DNA from 3 places in the Streptomyces sp. NBC_01506 genome. Region 2 is predicted to be linked to each of the others. Evidence: riboswitches for the same ligand, from Rfam matches in the RefSeq annotation. Region 2 holds a riboswitch; each other region holds the start of a gene.
What was found. Region 2 has a riboswitch for cyclic di-AMP ahead of OG329_RS14845 (NlpC/P60 family protein). Riboswitches for the same ligand answer to the same signal wherever they lie in the genome.

Region 1: it holds a riboswitch for cyclic di-AMP, as region 2 does, so the genes downstream of both, OG329_RS22170 (M23 family metallopeptidase) here and OG329_RS14845 (NlpC/P60 family protein) in region 2, are expected to answer to the same signal.
Region 3: it holds a riboswitch for cyclic di-AMP, as region 2 does, so the genes downstream of both, OG329_RS36710 (C40 family peptidase) here and OG329_RS14845 (NlpC/P60 family protein) in region 2, are expected to answer to the same signal.

Annotation. Positions count from the first base shown of each region.
Region 1 covers NZ_CP109422.1:5,045,920-5,051,012, forward strand. Annotated here, with positions in the region: gene OG329_RS22165 (PP2C family protein-serine/threonine phosphatase) at 186-1,271, shown strand; cyclic di-AMP (ydaO/yuaA leader) riboswitch at 1,524-1,679, shown strand; gene OG329_RS22170 (M23 family metallopeptidase) at 1,691-2,758, shown strand; gene OG329_RS22175 (PrsW family intramembrane metalloprotease) at 2,755-4,089, opposite strand; gene trmB (tRNA (guanosine(46)-N7)-methyltransferase TrmB) at 4,099-4,863, opposite strand; gene lhgO (L-2-hydroxyglutarate oxidase) at 4,963-5,093, opposite strand, start outside.
Region 2 covers NZ_CP109422.1:3,436,023-3,441,115, reverse strand. Annotated here, with positions in the region: gene OG329_RS14850 (hypothetical protein) at 1-491, opposite strand, end outside; gene OG329_RS14845 (NlpC/P60 family protein) at 627-1,811, opposite strand; cyclic di-AMP (ydaO/yuaA leader) riboswitch at 1,810-1,971, opposite strand; gene OG329_RS14840 (ATP-dependent DNA helicase) at 2,174-4,762, shown strand; gene OG329_RS14835 (peptidoglycan DD-metalloendopeptidase family protein) at 4,862-5,093, opposite strand, start outside.
Region 3 covers NZ_CP109422.1:8,165,040-8,170,132, reverse strand. Annotated here, with positions in the region: gene OG329_RS36720 (ATP-dependent Clp protease proteolytic subunit) at 1-296, shown strand, start outside; gene OG329_RS36715 (hypothetical protein) at 304-612, shown strand; cyclic di-AMP (ydaO/yuaA leader) riboswitch at 983-1,154, shown strand; gene OG329_RS36710 (C40 family peptidase) at 1,158-1,628, shown strand; gene OG329_RS36705 (ATP-binding protein) at 1,694-2,125, opposite strand; gene OG329_RS36700 (8-amino-7-oxononanoate synthase) at 2,387-3,592, opposite strand; gene bioB (biotin synthase BioB) at 3,736-4,866, shown strand; gene OG329_RS36690 (adenosylmethionine--8-amino-7-oxononanoate transaminase) at 4,859-5,093, shown strand, end outside.

The DNA.
Region 1 (5,093 bases), 1.6 Mb from region 2:
ACCGCGGGGTCCGGCGCGGCTTCCGGCGCGCCGACGCCGGCTTCCGCGAGGCGGACCTGCTCCCGGACGACCTCACGGAGAACGGTTCGCGCTCCGCGGACAAGCATCCACCCGGCTTCGGCCCCGGCGCCCCCCGTCCGTCCGGGCGGCGCGGCCGGCACGCCGCCCGCTCACCGCATCCGGTCGTGCAGATCCTGCCCGGCCTGATCATCGTGATGGCGATCATCCTGGACGAGGCGACCCCGACCGCCTTCACCTCCGCCCCGCTCTTCGCGGCGGCACCGCTGGTCGCCGCCCCGTTCTTCTCCTTCGCGGGCACCCTCGTCATCGCCATCCTGTCGACCGCCGCCACGGTCGGACTCCACCTCTACAACTCGGCGTCCCAGGTCTCGACGGTCACCGATTCGCTGACCGTCTTCACGGTCTCCGCCCTCGCGCTGGCCATCAACGGTGTCGTTCGCCGCAGCGGCGAACGCCTCGCCTCGGCGCGGGTCATCGCCGAGGCGGCCCAGCGCGCCGTCCTGCCCACGCCCGAGCCACGCATCGGCGGGCTGCATGTCGCCGCGCGCTACGAGGCGGCGGAGGAGGGCGCGTTCATCGGCGGTGACCTGTTCGCCGTCCAGGACACGGCGTACGGGGTACGGCTGGTGGTCGGTGACGTACGCGGCAAGGGCATGGGGGCCGTCGAGACCGTGGCCGTCGTCATCGGTGCCTTCCGCGAGGCCGCCGAGCAGGAGAGTTCACTCGAAGGGGTCGCGCAGCGGCTGGAGCGGGCGCTGGCGCGCGAAGGCACACGGCGCAACGGGATCGATCTGTTCGAGGGCTTCACCACCGCCGTACTGGCGGAGATCCCGCATGTCGAGGGCATGGTGCGGGTGGTCAACCGCGGGCACCCGGAGCCGCTGATGCTCGCCGCCGACGGCGGGCTGACGGTGCTGGCCCCGTCCGACCCGACGCTGCCGCTGGGGATGGGCGAGCTGGGGGCGTGGCCGGACCGGGCGGACGAGGTGCCGTACAGCTCCGGATCGACGCTGCTGCTCTACACGGACGGGCTCACCGAGGCGCGCAACGCGGCGGGTGTCTTCTACAACCCGCGCGAACGGCTGGCGGGACGGATCTTCCCCGGCCCCGACGAGCTGCTGGAGGCGATCGTCGGGGACGTACGGCGGCACACCGGTGGCCGCAGGACGGACGACATGGCGCTGCTGGCCGTCAGCCGGCCCACCGCGAGGCAGCCGGAACGGCGCAGGACGATGCGGGTCGTGCCGTGACGTCATCTCGCCCGGCACGCTGCGTAGTTGAGGCGCACCCCTCCGCATAACATTTGACGCACCGTCAGTTCGAGTGTGTGATCGCACACGGCCCGAGAGTCGATCAACTCGCCCGATTACACCCGCTTGTGCCCCGGTTGGTCCCGGCCGTCATCGCTAACGATCACCCGGAACAGCTTGGAATAAGCCCCGGTCGTCTATTAACGTTCGATAACGCAGCGCGGTTGTCCCAGCCGTCGAAAGAGACGGCACCGTGCGCACGCGCCGAATTCCGCAAGGAAACCGGGGAACCACCAATTGGGGTGAATCGGGCGTCTCTTGCTGCCTCGTGCGGCCAAGGAACGCTCGTAGGAGACCTTCCTGCTCCGAACCCGTCAGCTAACCCGGTAGGCGAGAAGGAAGGAAAGGAGAGCGCCCCAGTGGCGTCCAACAGTCCTGCCCCCGAGACCTCCGCCCCGGCCCGTTTCGGCCCCGGAAGCCGGTTCGCCGGCTCCGATCTCACCGACGGCGAGGCGAACAGGGACTGGGAGGAGTGGAATCCCACCGCGGACTCCATCCGTCCCGTACGCGGCAAGCACCGTGTCGCCAAACAGCGCAACGCTCTCGCCCGCAGCTCCACGGTCCTCGGAGTGGGTGTCATCGCCGCGGTCGGCGCGGGAGGCATCGCCTCCGCCCAGGACAAGCCCGCGGTCTCGATATCACTTCCCGACGCGATCTCGGACAATCTTCCCGACGCCAAGTCCCTTCCCGGCGTCGGGTCTTTCATGTCCGACGGCGACAAGATGAGCGAAGAGGCGGCGCCCGCCCCGCTCACCACGGCGGGCCTCACCGCCGCGGACGCCCAGCAGGGCACCACCGACTCCGGCGAGGCGCTGCGCGCCCGCATCCTCCAGCAGGCCGAGCAGCAGCAGGCCGAGGCCGACGCCGCCCAGAAGGCGAGCGCCGAGGCGGCAGCCGCCGAGAAGGCCGCGGCCGACGCCAAGAAGCAGCAGACCGAGGCCGAGGAGAAGGCCGCCGAGGAGAAGCGCAAGGCCAAGGAGGCGGCGGAGGCCAAGGCCGAGAAGGAGCGCCTGGAGAAGCTGGCCGCCAGCTTCTCGCTCCCCACCTCCTCGTACACGCTCACCTCGACCTACGGCCAGGCCGGCTCCATGTGGTCCTCCGGCCAGCACACCGGCCTGGACTTCGCGGCCCCCACGGGCACGCCCACCAAGGCCGTCCACAGCGGGACCGTCAAGTCGGCCGGCTGGTCGGGGTCGTACGGCTACCGCGTGGTGCTGGAGCTCGAGGACGGTACGGAGATCTGGTACGCCCACCTGTCCTCGATGACGGTCAGCACCGGCCAGAAGGTCACCACCGGCGAGACCGTCGGACGCGTGGGAGCCACCGGCAACGTCACCGGTCCGCATCTGCACCTTGAGGTGCACACCGCGGGCGGCAGCGGGATCGACCCGCTGAGCTGGCTGCGCGGCAAGGGCCTCACGCCCTAGGTTTTGTACGGGTTGTAGCCGCCGTAGTCGATGTACGGCGGCGGCGTCCACACCCGCCCCGTCGCCCGCGCCGCATACGCCAGCGCGGGCGACGCCATCTCCCGGCGCTGCCACAGGTGGTGAAGCAGCTCCTGCTCGCGCTCCACATAGTCCGGGCCGGCCGTGCCGCGTCCCGCGCGGTGGCGCAGGAACGCCAGGGAGGTCGCGAACGCCTCGTACTCGCCGACCGTGCGGGCCGCCGAAGGGCCGTACGTCCGCCGCGCGACAGCGCGCGCCATCGAGCGCGCCCGCATCGAGGACAGGGCGAGCGGTTCGGTCTCGGCGAGCCAGCCGGCCGCCGCGTACGCGGGCAACTCGGCCGAGACCGTGCGCAGTTCACGCTGCCGGCTCCAGATCGCCAGCCAGGTGAGCAGGGCGAAGACGGGCACCATGAAGGCCGCGTACACCGCGTAGAAGCCGTACGGGCCGAACAGCGACGACGAGCCGTTCCACAGGGCGTGAGTGCCCATGGCCAGCGCGAGGCCGAGCACCGGCAGGACATACCGGCGCACGCGCTGACGCCGGGTGGCGAGCGCGGCCATGCCGAAGCCGATGCCCGTCAGGACCGTGAACAGCGGATGCGCGAAGGGCGACATCACCACCCGTACGAAGAAGGTCGCCGCGGTCACGGACACCAGGCCCGAGTTGCCGATCTGCTGGTCCTCGCCGAAGGCGCTGCCGAGATAGAGGATGTTCTCGGTGAAGGCGAAGCCGGTCGCGGTGAAGCCGGCGACGACCACCCCGTCCACGAGACCGGTGAAGGACTGCCGCCGGAAGAGGAAGATCAGCAGGATCGCGGCGGCCTTCGCGCTCTCCTCGACGATCGGCGCGACCACCGTGGCGCCCAGGGACTCCGCGCCGCCGGGGTCGGCGGTGGCGGTGGCTATCCACTCGGTCGCGAAGGAGTTCGCCGTGATCGCCACGAGGGCGGCGGCACAGGCGCCCCAGGCGAAGGCGAAGATCAGATTCCGCCAGGGGCCCGGCTCGACCCGGTCCAGCCAGCGGAAGGCCGCCATCAGCAGCGGAACGGGCAGAAGTGCCAGACCGAGACCGACCAGGAAGCCCTGCGTGCCGGTCTGTTCCCGTACGAGCGACAGGATCAGCAGACCGCACAGGGCGAGCAGGATGATCACCGCACCCGCGCGGACGGCGGGGTGCCGCCACAGCGAGCGGTGCGGCCGGTAGCGCCAGCGGGAGCGCTCCGGCACGGCGGCCCACATGTCACCGAGCCGCTGCTGCTGCTCGTACGCGGGGATCGCCGGGTGCGGGGGTGATTGGGACGGTTCGGACACCTACTGACTCTAACGAGCCCCACTGACAATCCGCGACGGTGCGACCCGCGACGGTGCGATCCGGCGGAAGAGCAGGTCGCGCACGGCATGCCCCTTGTCGAGGCCCTGGCCCTCGAAGCGGGTGAGCGGTCGGAAGCCGGGACGCGGCGCGTAGCCGGAGTCCGGGGAGGTGTTCTCGAAGGCGGGGTGCGCGGTCAGCACGTCGAGCATCTGCTCGGCGTACGGTTCCCAGTCGGTCGCGCAGTGCAGTACGGCACCGGGCCTCAGCCTGGGCGCGGCCAGATCGAGGAACTCGGGCTGGATCAGCCGCCGTTTGTGGTGGCGCGTCTTGGGCCACGGGTCGGGGAAGTAGACGCGTAGCCCCGCCAGCGATCCGGGCGGCAGCATCTCCCGCAGCAGGATGATCGCGTCGCCGTTGGCCACCCGGATGTTGGACAGCCCGTTCCGCTCGGCGAGACGCAGGAGGTTCCCCTGCCCCGGGGTGTGGACATCGGCGGCGAGGATCCCGGTGCCCGGGTCGGCGGCCGCCATCCGCGCGGTCGCCTCGCCCATGCCGAAGCCGATCTCCAGGACGACCGGCAGCCCGCCGAACACGGCGTCGAGATCCAGGACACGCTGTCCGTCGATGTCCAGGCCCCAGGACGGCCACAGCCGCCGCAGGACATCGGCCTGGCCGGTCGTCACACGGCTGCGGCGCGGCTGGAAGCTGCGGATACGGCGCTCGAAGTGCGATCCGGCGGGATCGGCGGCCGGGCCCGTGCCCTCGGGGAACATCCGGCTCCGGGGGACGGTGCGGTCGCCTTCGCCGACGGCGCGTTCGCTGGTCACCCTGTCGATTCTACGGAACCGCGACCCAGGTCCGCCGGAGAGGACCTAGACCCCGTCCCCGTCCACGTCCCCGTCCACGTCCACGTCCCTCAGCATCGTCAGCGCCCGTCTCGCCACCTCGCGGCCGATCGGGAGCGAGGCCGTCGCCGCCGGGGAGGGCGCGTTGAGCACATGGA
Region 2 (5,093 bases):
TCCTTCACCTGCGCCTCGCTCATCCACCCGGTCGCCTTGGCCACGGGCACCGTGATCCCGGCCGTCCCGCTGTCCCAGCGCTCCGCGGGCGACCCCTTGAACGGTTCGTCCAGCGTGGGCAGCCCGGCCGGCTCCATGGGCGGTGGCTGGTCCGGGCGCTCCGACTCCGCGGCGAGCGGCCCCCCGGCCCCGCCGTCGTCCTCGAACCACCCGGTGACGCGTCCCGGATCCAGCGCCACGGCCAGCAGCGCGACAGCGGCCAGCAGCCCGACGACGTACCGGCCCTTCAGCCGCCTCGGCCGCCGGGGCGGCTGGTGCGTACGCCATCCCTCCGGTGGCGCGGGCTCCTCCCGCAGCCGCCGCGTCACGATCCGGGCCCGCGCCGACGCCTCCTTGGGCGCGTCGGGCACGCCCTCCGCCGACTCCCGCAGGAATCGCTCCCACTCGTCGTCGGACACGGACGAACCGTCTTGATCCCCACCCGCGTTCATGCCGGACTCCCTCTCTCACCACCGCGGTGTTCGAGACCACCGCGACGGCCCCTCCCCAGGGCACTTTTTCGCATGATCGCACAGGCGGTGAGAGGGGCCCGTGAGACCCCGTGGGCAGCCCCCGGGAGCCAGGGCTCAGGCCGGGCGCACGCTGCCGTAGATCGGCATGTAGTAGATCGACTCCTCACGGACGTTCGCACCCGGCTTCGGCGCGTGGATCATCTTGCCGTCGCCCTTGTAGATGCCGACGTGGCTGATGTCGTCGTAGAAGAACACCAGATCGCCGGGGAGCAGATCCGCCGTGGCGACGCGCGTGCCGACCTTCACCTGGTCCCAGGTCGTACGCGGCAGTTGGACGCCCGCCGCCTTCCAGGCGGCGGCCGTCAGCCCCGAGCAGTCGTACGAGTCGGGGCCGGTGGCGCCCCACACGTACGGCTTGCCTATCTGGGCGCGGGCGAACGCGAGGACCTTCTCGGCCTTGGCCGCGTACGTACCGTCCGTGGCCCCCGAGCCGGTCCCGGTGTCCGCGCCGGTGTCCGTCCCGGTGTCCGTGCCGCCGGTGGCGGGCGCCTCCTCCTGCCGCGCCTCCTCCTGCCGCTTGCGCTCCGCCGCCTCCTCCTTGGCCTTCGCCTCGGCCTTGCGGCGCGCCTCCTGCTCCTTCTTCCGCTCCAGCTCGGCGAGCCGCGCCTTCTCCTCGGCCGTCAGCTCCGACAGCAGCGAGCGCGCCGCGGCGAGCTTGTTCTGGACTTTCTGCTTGCCCTCCTTGAGGGAGGTCTGCGACTCGGTCAGCGTTTCCAGGCTCTTGGTCGCCTTCGCGCGCTGCTGGGCCGCGGACCGCTGCTCCTTCTGGAAGTCCTCGACGGCCTCCTGCTGGCGGTCGGTCAGCCGGCTCATCAACTGGGTCTGCTCGAAGTACGACTCCGGGCTGTCGGCGAACATCAGGGCGGCCGTGGGACCGACCGCGCCCGCGCGGTACTGCGCCGCCGCATACGTACCGAGGGCGCGCCGCGCCTCGTTCACCTTGTCGGCGCTCTTGGCGACGTCGTCCAGGACCCGCTCGACCGACTTGCGCTGGGTGTCGGTCGCTTCCTTCGCCTTGTTGTACTGCTGCGTCGCCGTACCGGCCTGCCGGTACAGGTCGTCGACCTTCTTCTGCACCTCTTCCACCGAGGGCTTGGGCTCGGCCGGCGCGGCGGTGGCGCTCTGCGTCGACAGCAGCGTGACGGAGGCGAGGGCGGCCGTCGTGAAGCCGACAGCCGGAGTGTTCGCGCGCATGCCGGTCCGACTGCGCGATTTGCGATGCGACGCCAAGGTCGACATCTCCTTCCGTGGACCGCCTACCGGGTTAGCTGTCGGGTTCGGGCGGAACGGAAGGCTGCCCTACGGGCCAGGAACGCGGCCCGATTCACCCCGGTCGAACATGGTGGGTCCCCGGTTCCGAACCCCCCTTCGGGAAGCCCGGATTCGGCGCAGGCCGCCCGCCCGGCGCTGATCGCCGGTGGAGTACGGACCGCCTCGGCGAGCACGCTAGCCAACCTGTGGTGCCCCTGTGAAGGTTCGATTCCGATATGCCCGATACATTTTCGTGACCTTTCGCGTAAACGCTCGTCGGCGGCCCCGCGAGGCCGTGTGGCGCCATGCGGCGGCGGGCTGTCAGTGCGGCACCCTAGACTCAGGAAGCGATGAGCAGCCTTTTTGACGACAGCTTCCTGGCGGACCTCCAGCCCTCGGCCGAGGAGCCCCCGCCGCCGCCCGAGGACACCGTTCCGGAACAGGTGCCCGACGATCTCTTCGGAGGGAAGTTCGACGTGCCCCCGCCCAGGGATCCGTATCACCGCGACGGTGCCCCGCGCACGGTCGTGGACCCGGCGGCGCTGCTCGAGGGGCTGAACGACGAGCAGCGCGCCGCCGTCGTACACACCGGATCGCCGCTGCTCATCGTGGCCGGCGCGGGCTCGGGCAAGACCCGGGTGCTGACGCACCGGATCGCGTATCTGCTGGGGACCCGCAGCGTGCATCCCGGCGAAATACTGGCCATCACGTTCACCAACAAGGCCGCCGGCGAGATGAAGGAGCGCGTCGAGCAGTTGGTCGGACCGCGCGCCAACGCCATGTGGGTCATGACGTTCCACAGCGCCTGTGTGCGGATCCTGCGCCGCGAGTCGAAGCGGCTCGGTTTCACGTCGTCGTTCTCCATCTACGACGCCGCCGACTCCAAGCGGCTCATGGCCCTGGTCTGCCGTGATCTCGACCTCGACCCCAAGCGCCACCCCCCGAAGGCGTTCAGCGCCAAGATCTCGAATCTCAAGAACGAGCTGATCGACGAGGAGACCTTCGCCGGTCAGGCCACGGACCCCTTCGAGAAGACGCTGGCCGAGGCGTACCGGATGTACCAGGCGCGGCTGCGCGAGGCCAACGCGCTGGACTTCGACGACATCATCATGACGACGGTCCATCTGCTCCAGGCGTTCGGGGACGTCGCCGAGCACTACCGCCGCCGGTTCCGCCACGTCCTGGTGGACGAGTATCAGGACACCAACCACGCGCAGTACACCCTGGTGCGTGAGCTGGTCGGCCCCTCGGGCGAGGGACACGACCCGGCCGAGCTGTGCGTCGTCGGTGACGCCGACCAGTCCATCTACGCGTTCCGGGGCGCCACGATCCGTAACATCCTCCAGTTCGAGGAGGATTACCCGGACGCGACGACGATCCTGCTGGAGCAGAACTACCGCTCCACACAGACGATCCTCAGCGCGGCCAACGCGGTCATCGAGCGCAACGAGAGCCGGCGGCCCAAGAATCTGTGGACGAACGCGGGAGCGGGCGCCCAGATCACCGGGTACGTGGCCGACACCGAGCACGACGAGGCGCAGTTCGTCGCCGACGAGATCGACCGTATGACGGACGCGTCGGAGGCCAAGGCGGGCGATGTCGCGGTCTTCTACCGGACGAACGCGCAGTCGCGTGTCTTCGAGGAGATCTTCATCCGCGTCGGCCTGCCCTACAAGGTCGTCGGCGGTGTGCGCTTCTACGAACGCAAGGAGGTCCGCGACGTGCTGGCCTATCTGCGCGTCCTCGCCAACCCGGAGGACAGCGTCCCGCTGCGCCGGATCCTGAACGTGCCCAAGCGCGGTATCGGCGACCGCGCGGAGGCGATGATCGACGCGCTCTCGGTACGGGAGAAGATCTCGTTCGCGCAGGCGCTGCGCCGGGTGGACGAGGCGTACGGCATGGCGGCCCGCTCGTCCAACGCCGTGAAGCGCTTCAACACGCTGATGGAGGAGCTGCGTACGGTCGTGGAGTCCGGCGCCGGACCGGCGACGGTCCTGGAGGCCGTGCTCGAACGGACCGGCTATCTGGCCGAGTTGCAGGCGTCGACCGACCCGCAGGACGAGACGCGGATCGAGAACTTGCAGGAACTGGCCGCCGTGGCGCTGGAGTTCGAGCAGGAGCGGGCCCAGGCGGCGGGGGCGGACGCGACAGCGACCACGGACGCGGACGCGGGTGTGGACGCGGGTGCAGAGGGCGCAGGTGCGGAGGGCGCAGCGGGTGCGGGTGCGGCGGGTGCCGACTCCGATGAGGCGACGGCTGACGCTGACGCGGACGCGGTCGCAGCGGCCCCGTCCGGCACACTCGCCGAGTTCCTGGAGCGCGTCGCGCTCGTCGCCGACTCCGACCAGATCCCCGACGAGGACGAGGACGGCTCCGGCGTCATCACACTCATGACGCTGCACACGGCGAAGGGGCTCGAATTCCCCGTCGTCTTCCTGACGGGCATGGAGGACGGCGTCTTCCCGCACATGCGCGCGCTCGGCCAGGCGAAGGAGCTGGAGGAGGAGCGCAGGCTGGCGTATGTCGGCATCACGCGCGCCCGCGAGCGGCTGTATCTGACCCGGTCCTCGATGCGCAGCGCCTGGGGCCAGCCCTCGTACAATCCGCCGTCGCGCTTCCTGGAGGAGATCCCGGGCGAGCATCTGCACTGGAAGCGCACCGGCCCGATGGCGGCTCCGGCGGGACCGACGTCGGGGATCACGTCCTCGCTGTCCACGTCCCGCTCACGGTCGGGCCCCGCCGGCTTCGCCACGCGGCGCGCGACCGAGAAGCCGGTCATCTCGCTCGCGGTGGGGGACCGGGTCACGCACGACCAGTTCGGGCTCGGCACGGTCGTCACGGTGACGGGGTCGGGCGCCGACGCGCAGGCGACGATCGACTTCGGCGACTCCAAGCCGAAGCGGCTGCTGCTGCGGTACGCGCCGGTCGACAAGCTGTAGAAGCACGCGGACATACGGATGCGGCGGGCCGGGAGGCCCGCCGCATCCGTCGTATGCCTGGTGAGGTCGCTGTGCGCGCTGTGCGGGTCGCCGTGCCTGCTACAGGTCGAGACCGTGGCTGCTGAACCAGGCCAGCGGGTCGATCGCCGCGCCGCCGCCCGGCCGTACCTCGAAGTGCAGGTGCGGACCGGTGGAGTTGCCCGAATTCCCGGAGTACGCGATCTCGTCACCGGCCTTGACCTGGCCGGAGCGGATCTTCGTGCTGCTGAGGTGGCAGTACCAGGTCTCGGTGCCGTCGGCGGCGGTCACGATCGCCATGTTGCCGTAGGAG
Region 3 (5,093 bases), 4.7 Mb from region 2:
CGCCCGGCAAGCGGATGGCGCTGCCCGGCGCGCGGGTCGTCCTCCAGCAGCCGGGGATCGAGGAGCCCGTACGCGGCCAGCCGTCCGATCTCGCCATCCACGCCGAGGAGTTGCTGCGGCTGCGGGCCCTGATGGCGCGGATGCTCGTACGGCACACCGGCCGTGACGCCGAGCGGATCGACGCCGACATCGACCGGGACACGATCTTCGACGCGGCGGGCGCCATGGAGTACGGCCTGGTGGACCAGGTCGCGCAGGACCGCAGGGCGTCCCTCGGCTTCAACACCCCCCGGTGAACCGCCGATGCCGCCACCGGAACTTCCGCCGCTGCCCGCGCTGACCCGCGCCGAGGGCGACTTCGTCGACAGCTATCTCCAGGTCGTCGACCTGGTGGGCCGGATCAACCCGTCGCGCGCCGACGACACCTACGGCGCGCTGCGCGCCGCGCAGGCCCTGGTGTCCCGAGCGGCCGAACTGCGCGCCGCGCTGACGCTGATGCACGCCAGGGGCGAGACGCGGTTGCACACGCCGACCCTGGACCGCGCGCTGCGGGTTCTCGACGGGGAACGCAGGGCCGGGCGGGTCACCATGCCGCCCGGACCGCCGACTTGATGCGGGCGTCGGTCAACGGACCCGCGACACGACACCGAATCGGTGGCGCGGTGTCCCGTACGGACGCGTCCGTACGGGATTTGCCCGCTCGTTCGGCGTATCGACGCGCCCGCCGCGACAGGGGCGGCGACTTGCGACGGGCGGATCGGCCGTCCGGCCGCAACGCGTCGCTACGTCGCAGGTACAGCGCGTGAGCGGTCATATGGGCCGGTCACCGAATCGACCGTAGCAACCCAAATGGGCCATAAGTGACGAGAGTCACATATGGTCGTTTCGGCTCGGAATTGCGCTGAGGCCGCGTCAAGATCCGTGGGACGACAAGCCCCCGCCACCTCGGCGGGGCGGTCCGGGTGGACGCCGAGTCCTGCCGCCGCTCCGGATGCCTGGTCGACACGAGTGGATCGGCAGGAGTGGAGGACCCGAGCAGTTCGGGGCGGTCCGGCCATGGACCGTTCCTCGGGGTGAAGCCGCACACGCGGCCGGGCATCTTCGCCAGTCCGAACCCGACAGGTCATCCTTCACAGGCGGCTGACGAAGGGTTGCGCATGTCCTCGCAGACGCATGTCCCGTCGCTGCTCTCCCGGGCCGGTACCGCATCGGTCCTCCTCGCCGCCGTCGGCGGCACGATGCTGGCGCCCGGCGCCGTGTCGGAGGCCCACGCCCATCCGGCCGCCTCCAAGGCCCTGAATGTGGCCGCTTCCAAGAAGGGCGCGCCGTACAAGTACGGGGCGACAGGTCCGCATCGGTTCGACTGCTCGGGTCTGACGCTGTTCTCGTACAAGAAGGCGGGCAAGTCGCTGCCGCGTACGGCGCAGCAGCAGTACAACAAGTCGCGCCACATCTCGGCTTCCAGCCGCAAGAAGGGCGATCTGGTCTTCTTCCACTCCGGCAACCGCGTCTACCACGTCGGGATCTACGCCGGCGCCGGCAAGATCTGGCATTCGCCGAAGACGGGTCAGGTGGTACGGCTCCAGCGCATCTGGGCCAAGAGCGTCTGGTACGGCCGGGTCCGCTGACGCCCGTACGCCCTTACGCGCGTACTCCCGTACGGCGGTGCTCGGTACGCGGTGCGGCGTGCGGGTCAGCCCTGGGCCGGGGGCGTCCAGGGCAGGGTGATCCAGACCGTCTTACCGCCGTCGGCGGTGGGGGTCACGGCCACCGCTCCGCCGTACTCGGCGGCCAGCGCGCGGATGATGACCATCCCGCGGCCGTTGTCCTGCTGGACCGCGGCCGGGAGCCGCTGCGGCCACCGCGGATGGCTGTCGGTCACGCCGACGCGCAACTGTTCGTCGCGCTCCAGAGTGACGTCGACCGTGAAGGTCGGTGATCTGCCGAAAGTGTGCTGCACGGCGTTGGTCGCCAGCTCCGAGATGATCAGGCGAACCGTTTCGGCGGTGTCGGCGTCGCCCGGCAGTCCCCACTCCCCGAGGACACGCGCGACATATCTGCGAGCTGCCGGTACCGAGGCCGGATCGCTCGGCAGCGTGACGGATGCTTCTTGATGGTCTGCCATGGCGACGCTGTCCCTTTCCCACCGGGACGCAGACCGACCTATGGCAGATGCCCGCGAGTACGTCCCCGGATTGCGCTTCGCGCCACACTGCCATCAACGGCGCCCGGCGCATGGGCGATCCGCCGGGATATGACCCCGGTTGTCGCTCTAAGCGGTGAACCCTGCTACGCGAGACCGTATTTGAGCGGACTCAAGTTTCCGCCCCCGGCGACCGAGGGGGACGCCGGAGGAGGGAACGTGCCGGGGGACGTGCGCGCGCGCTCAACCGGTCGGTGCCACGGCCCCGGCGGGCGCGGTCGCGACGATCGTCGCGAGCGCCGTCCCGACCTGTTGGTCCGTCAGATCCGCGCGGGCCGTGAGCCTGATCCGGGAGATCCCGTCCGGTACCGACGGCGGCCGGAAGCAGCCCACCACCAGCCCCGCCGACCGGCAGTCGGCGGCCCAGCGCACGGCCGCGTCCGGGGACGGCGCCCGTACGGAGACGACGGCCGCGTCCGGGCGTACGGCGGACAGCCCCGCCCCGGTCAGCCCCTGGTGCAGCGCGTGTGCCACCGTCCGCGCCCGGCCCGCCAGCGACGGGTCCGCGCGCAGCAGCCGCAGACTCGCGAGCGCGGCGCCCACGGCGGCCGGCGCGAGGCCGGTGTCGAAGATGAACGACCGTGCGGTGTTGATCAGTTGGTCGATGACCCGGGCGGGTCCGAGGATCGCGCCGCCCTGGCTGCCCAGCGACTTGGAGAGGGTGACGGTGGCGACGGTCCCCGGGTCGCCCGCCAGACCGGCCGCGTGGACGGCGCCACGGCCGCCGTCGCCGAGTACGCCGAGACCGTGGGCGTCGTCCACGAGCAGCGCGGCGCCGTGCGTACGGCACACCTCGGCCAGTCGCGCGAGCGGCGCCGCGTCGCCGTCGACCGAGAAGACCGAGTCGCTGACGGCCAGGGCCCGTGAACCTTCGTACGTCTCAAGCGTCTTGTCCACGGCCGCCGGGTCCGCGTGCGCCACGACGACGGTCTCGGCGCGCGAGAGACGGCAACCGTCCACGATGGAGGCGTGGTTGGCGGCGTCCGACACCACGAGCGAGCCGCGCGCGGTCAGCGCGGTCAGGGCCGCGAGGTTCGCGGCGTATCCGGACGACAGGACAAGCGCGGCCTCGAAACCGCAGAACTCGGCCAGCTCACGCTCCAGTTCGGCGTGCAGGGCGGTGGTTCCGGTGACCAGCCGGGAGCCGGTGGCGCCCGCGCCCCAGCGGCGCGCCGCGTCGGCCGCCGCGCCCGTGGTCACCGGGTGGTGCGTGAGCCCCAGGTAGTCGTTGCTCGCGAGATCGAGCAGCGCCGAGCCGGAGTCGCGGGGCCGCAGCGTACGGACGAGTCCGGAACGCTCGCGCCGGCGCGCCTCGTCGTCGATCCAGTTGAACGGGTCCGGCGTCGATGGCGGACAGGGCCTGCGCGGCACGGACGGCTCGGTGGGCACGGCTCGGGTCCTTTTGTAGGCAGCCCACAGACCCTAACCGTGGTCGGACCGCCTTCGAGTGTGGTCATACACACACCTGAATGCACCTGTCTTGTAGGGTTCATCCTTGGCTCGGAGGCCCGCCGTAGGCCAGGATCGGCGCCATGGACCTGCTGAACACACTGGTGGAGAAGGGCCTTCGGCGCGAGCTGCCGTCGCGCGAAGAAGCGCTCGCCGTGCTGGCGACCTCGGACGACGATCTGCTCGATGTGGTGGCTGCGGCCGGGAAGGTGCGCCGCCAGTGGTTCGGGCGGCGGGTCAAGCTCAATTACCTGGTCAATCTCAAGTCCGGGCTCTGTCCGGAGGACTGCTCGTACTGCTCGCAGCGCCTCGGGTCCAAGGCCGAGATCCTCAAGTACACCTGGCTCAAGCCCGACGAGGCGTCCAAGGCCGCCGCGGCAGGGGTGGCCGGCGGCGCCAAGCGGGTCTGTCTGGTGGCGAGCGGCCGGGGGCCGACGGACCGGGACGTCGAGCGGGTCTCGCAGACCATCGGCGCGATCAAGGAACGACACGCGGAGGTCGAGGTCTGCGCCTGTCTCGGGCTGCTCTCGGACGGTCAGGCGGAGCGGTTGAAGGCGGCGGGCGCCGACGCGTACAACCACAACCTGAACACCTCCGAGGCGACGTACGGCGACATCACCACCACCCACACCTACGCGGACCGGGTGGAGACGGTGCGGCACGCGCAGGGCGCGGGTCTGTCGGCGTGCTCGGGGCTGATCGCGGGCATGGGCGAGAGTGACGCCGATCTGGTGGACGTGGTCTTCGGGCTGCGCGAGCTGGACCCGGACTCGGTGCCGGTCAACTTCCTCATCCCCGTCAAGGGCACGCCGCTGGCCGAGGAGTGGAATCTGACGCCGCAGCGGGCGCTGCGGATTCTGGCGATGGTGCGGTTCGTCTGTCCCGACGTCGAGGTCCGGCTCGCGGGCGGGCGTGAGGTGCATCTGCGCACGATGCAGCCGCTCGCGCTGCACCTGGTCAACTCGATCTTCCTCGGCGACTACCTCACCACCGAGGGCCAGGAGGGCAAGGCGGATCTGGACATGATCGCGGACGCCGGGTTCGAGGTGGAGGGCATGGGCACGACGACGCTGCCGGGACACCGCGACGGGGGCTGCGACAGTCCGTGCGACACACCGACGGCCGATGCCGGGGCGGACGCGGCGTCCGCGCGTACGGATCTGGTGACCGTACGGCGGCGCGGCGCCGGCACCGACCTGGCGCCCAATGCCTGACGCACCGGCCGCGCTCGACGCGGACGCGCTGCTGGCGCTGGACCGGGCCCATGTCTGGCATCCGTACGGCCCGATGCCCGGCCGTACCGACCCGCTGGTCGTGGAGTCCGCCACGGGTGTACGGCTGCGGCTCGCCCAACCGGCGTACGGGCAGAGCGAGTTGGTCGACGGCATGTCGTCCTGGTGGTCGGCGATCCACGGCTACAACCACCCGGTGCTCAACGAGG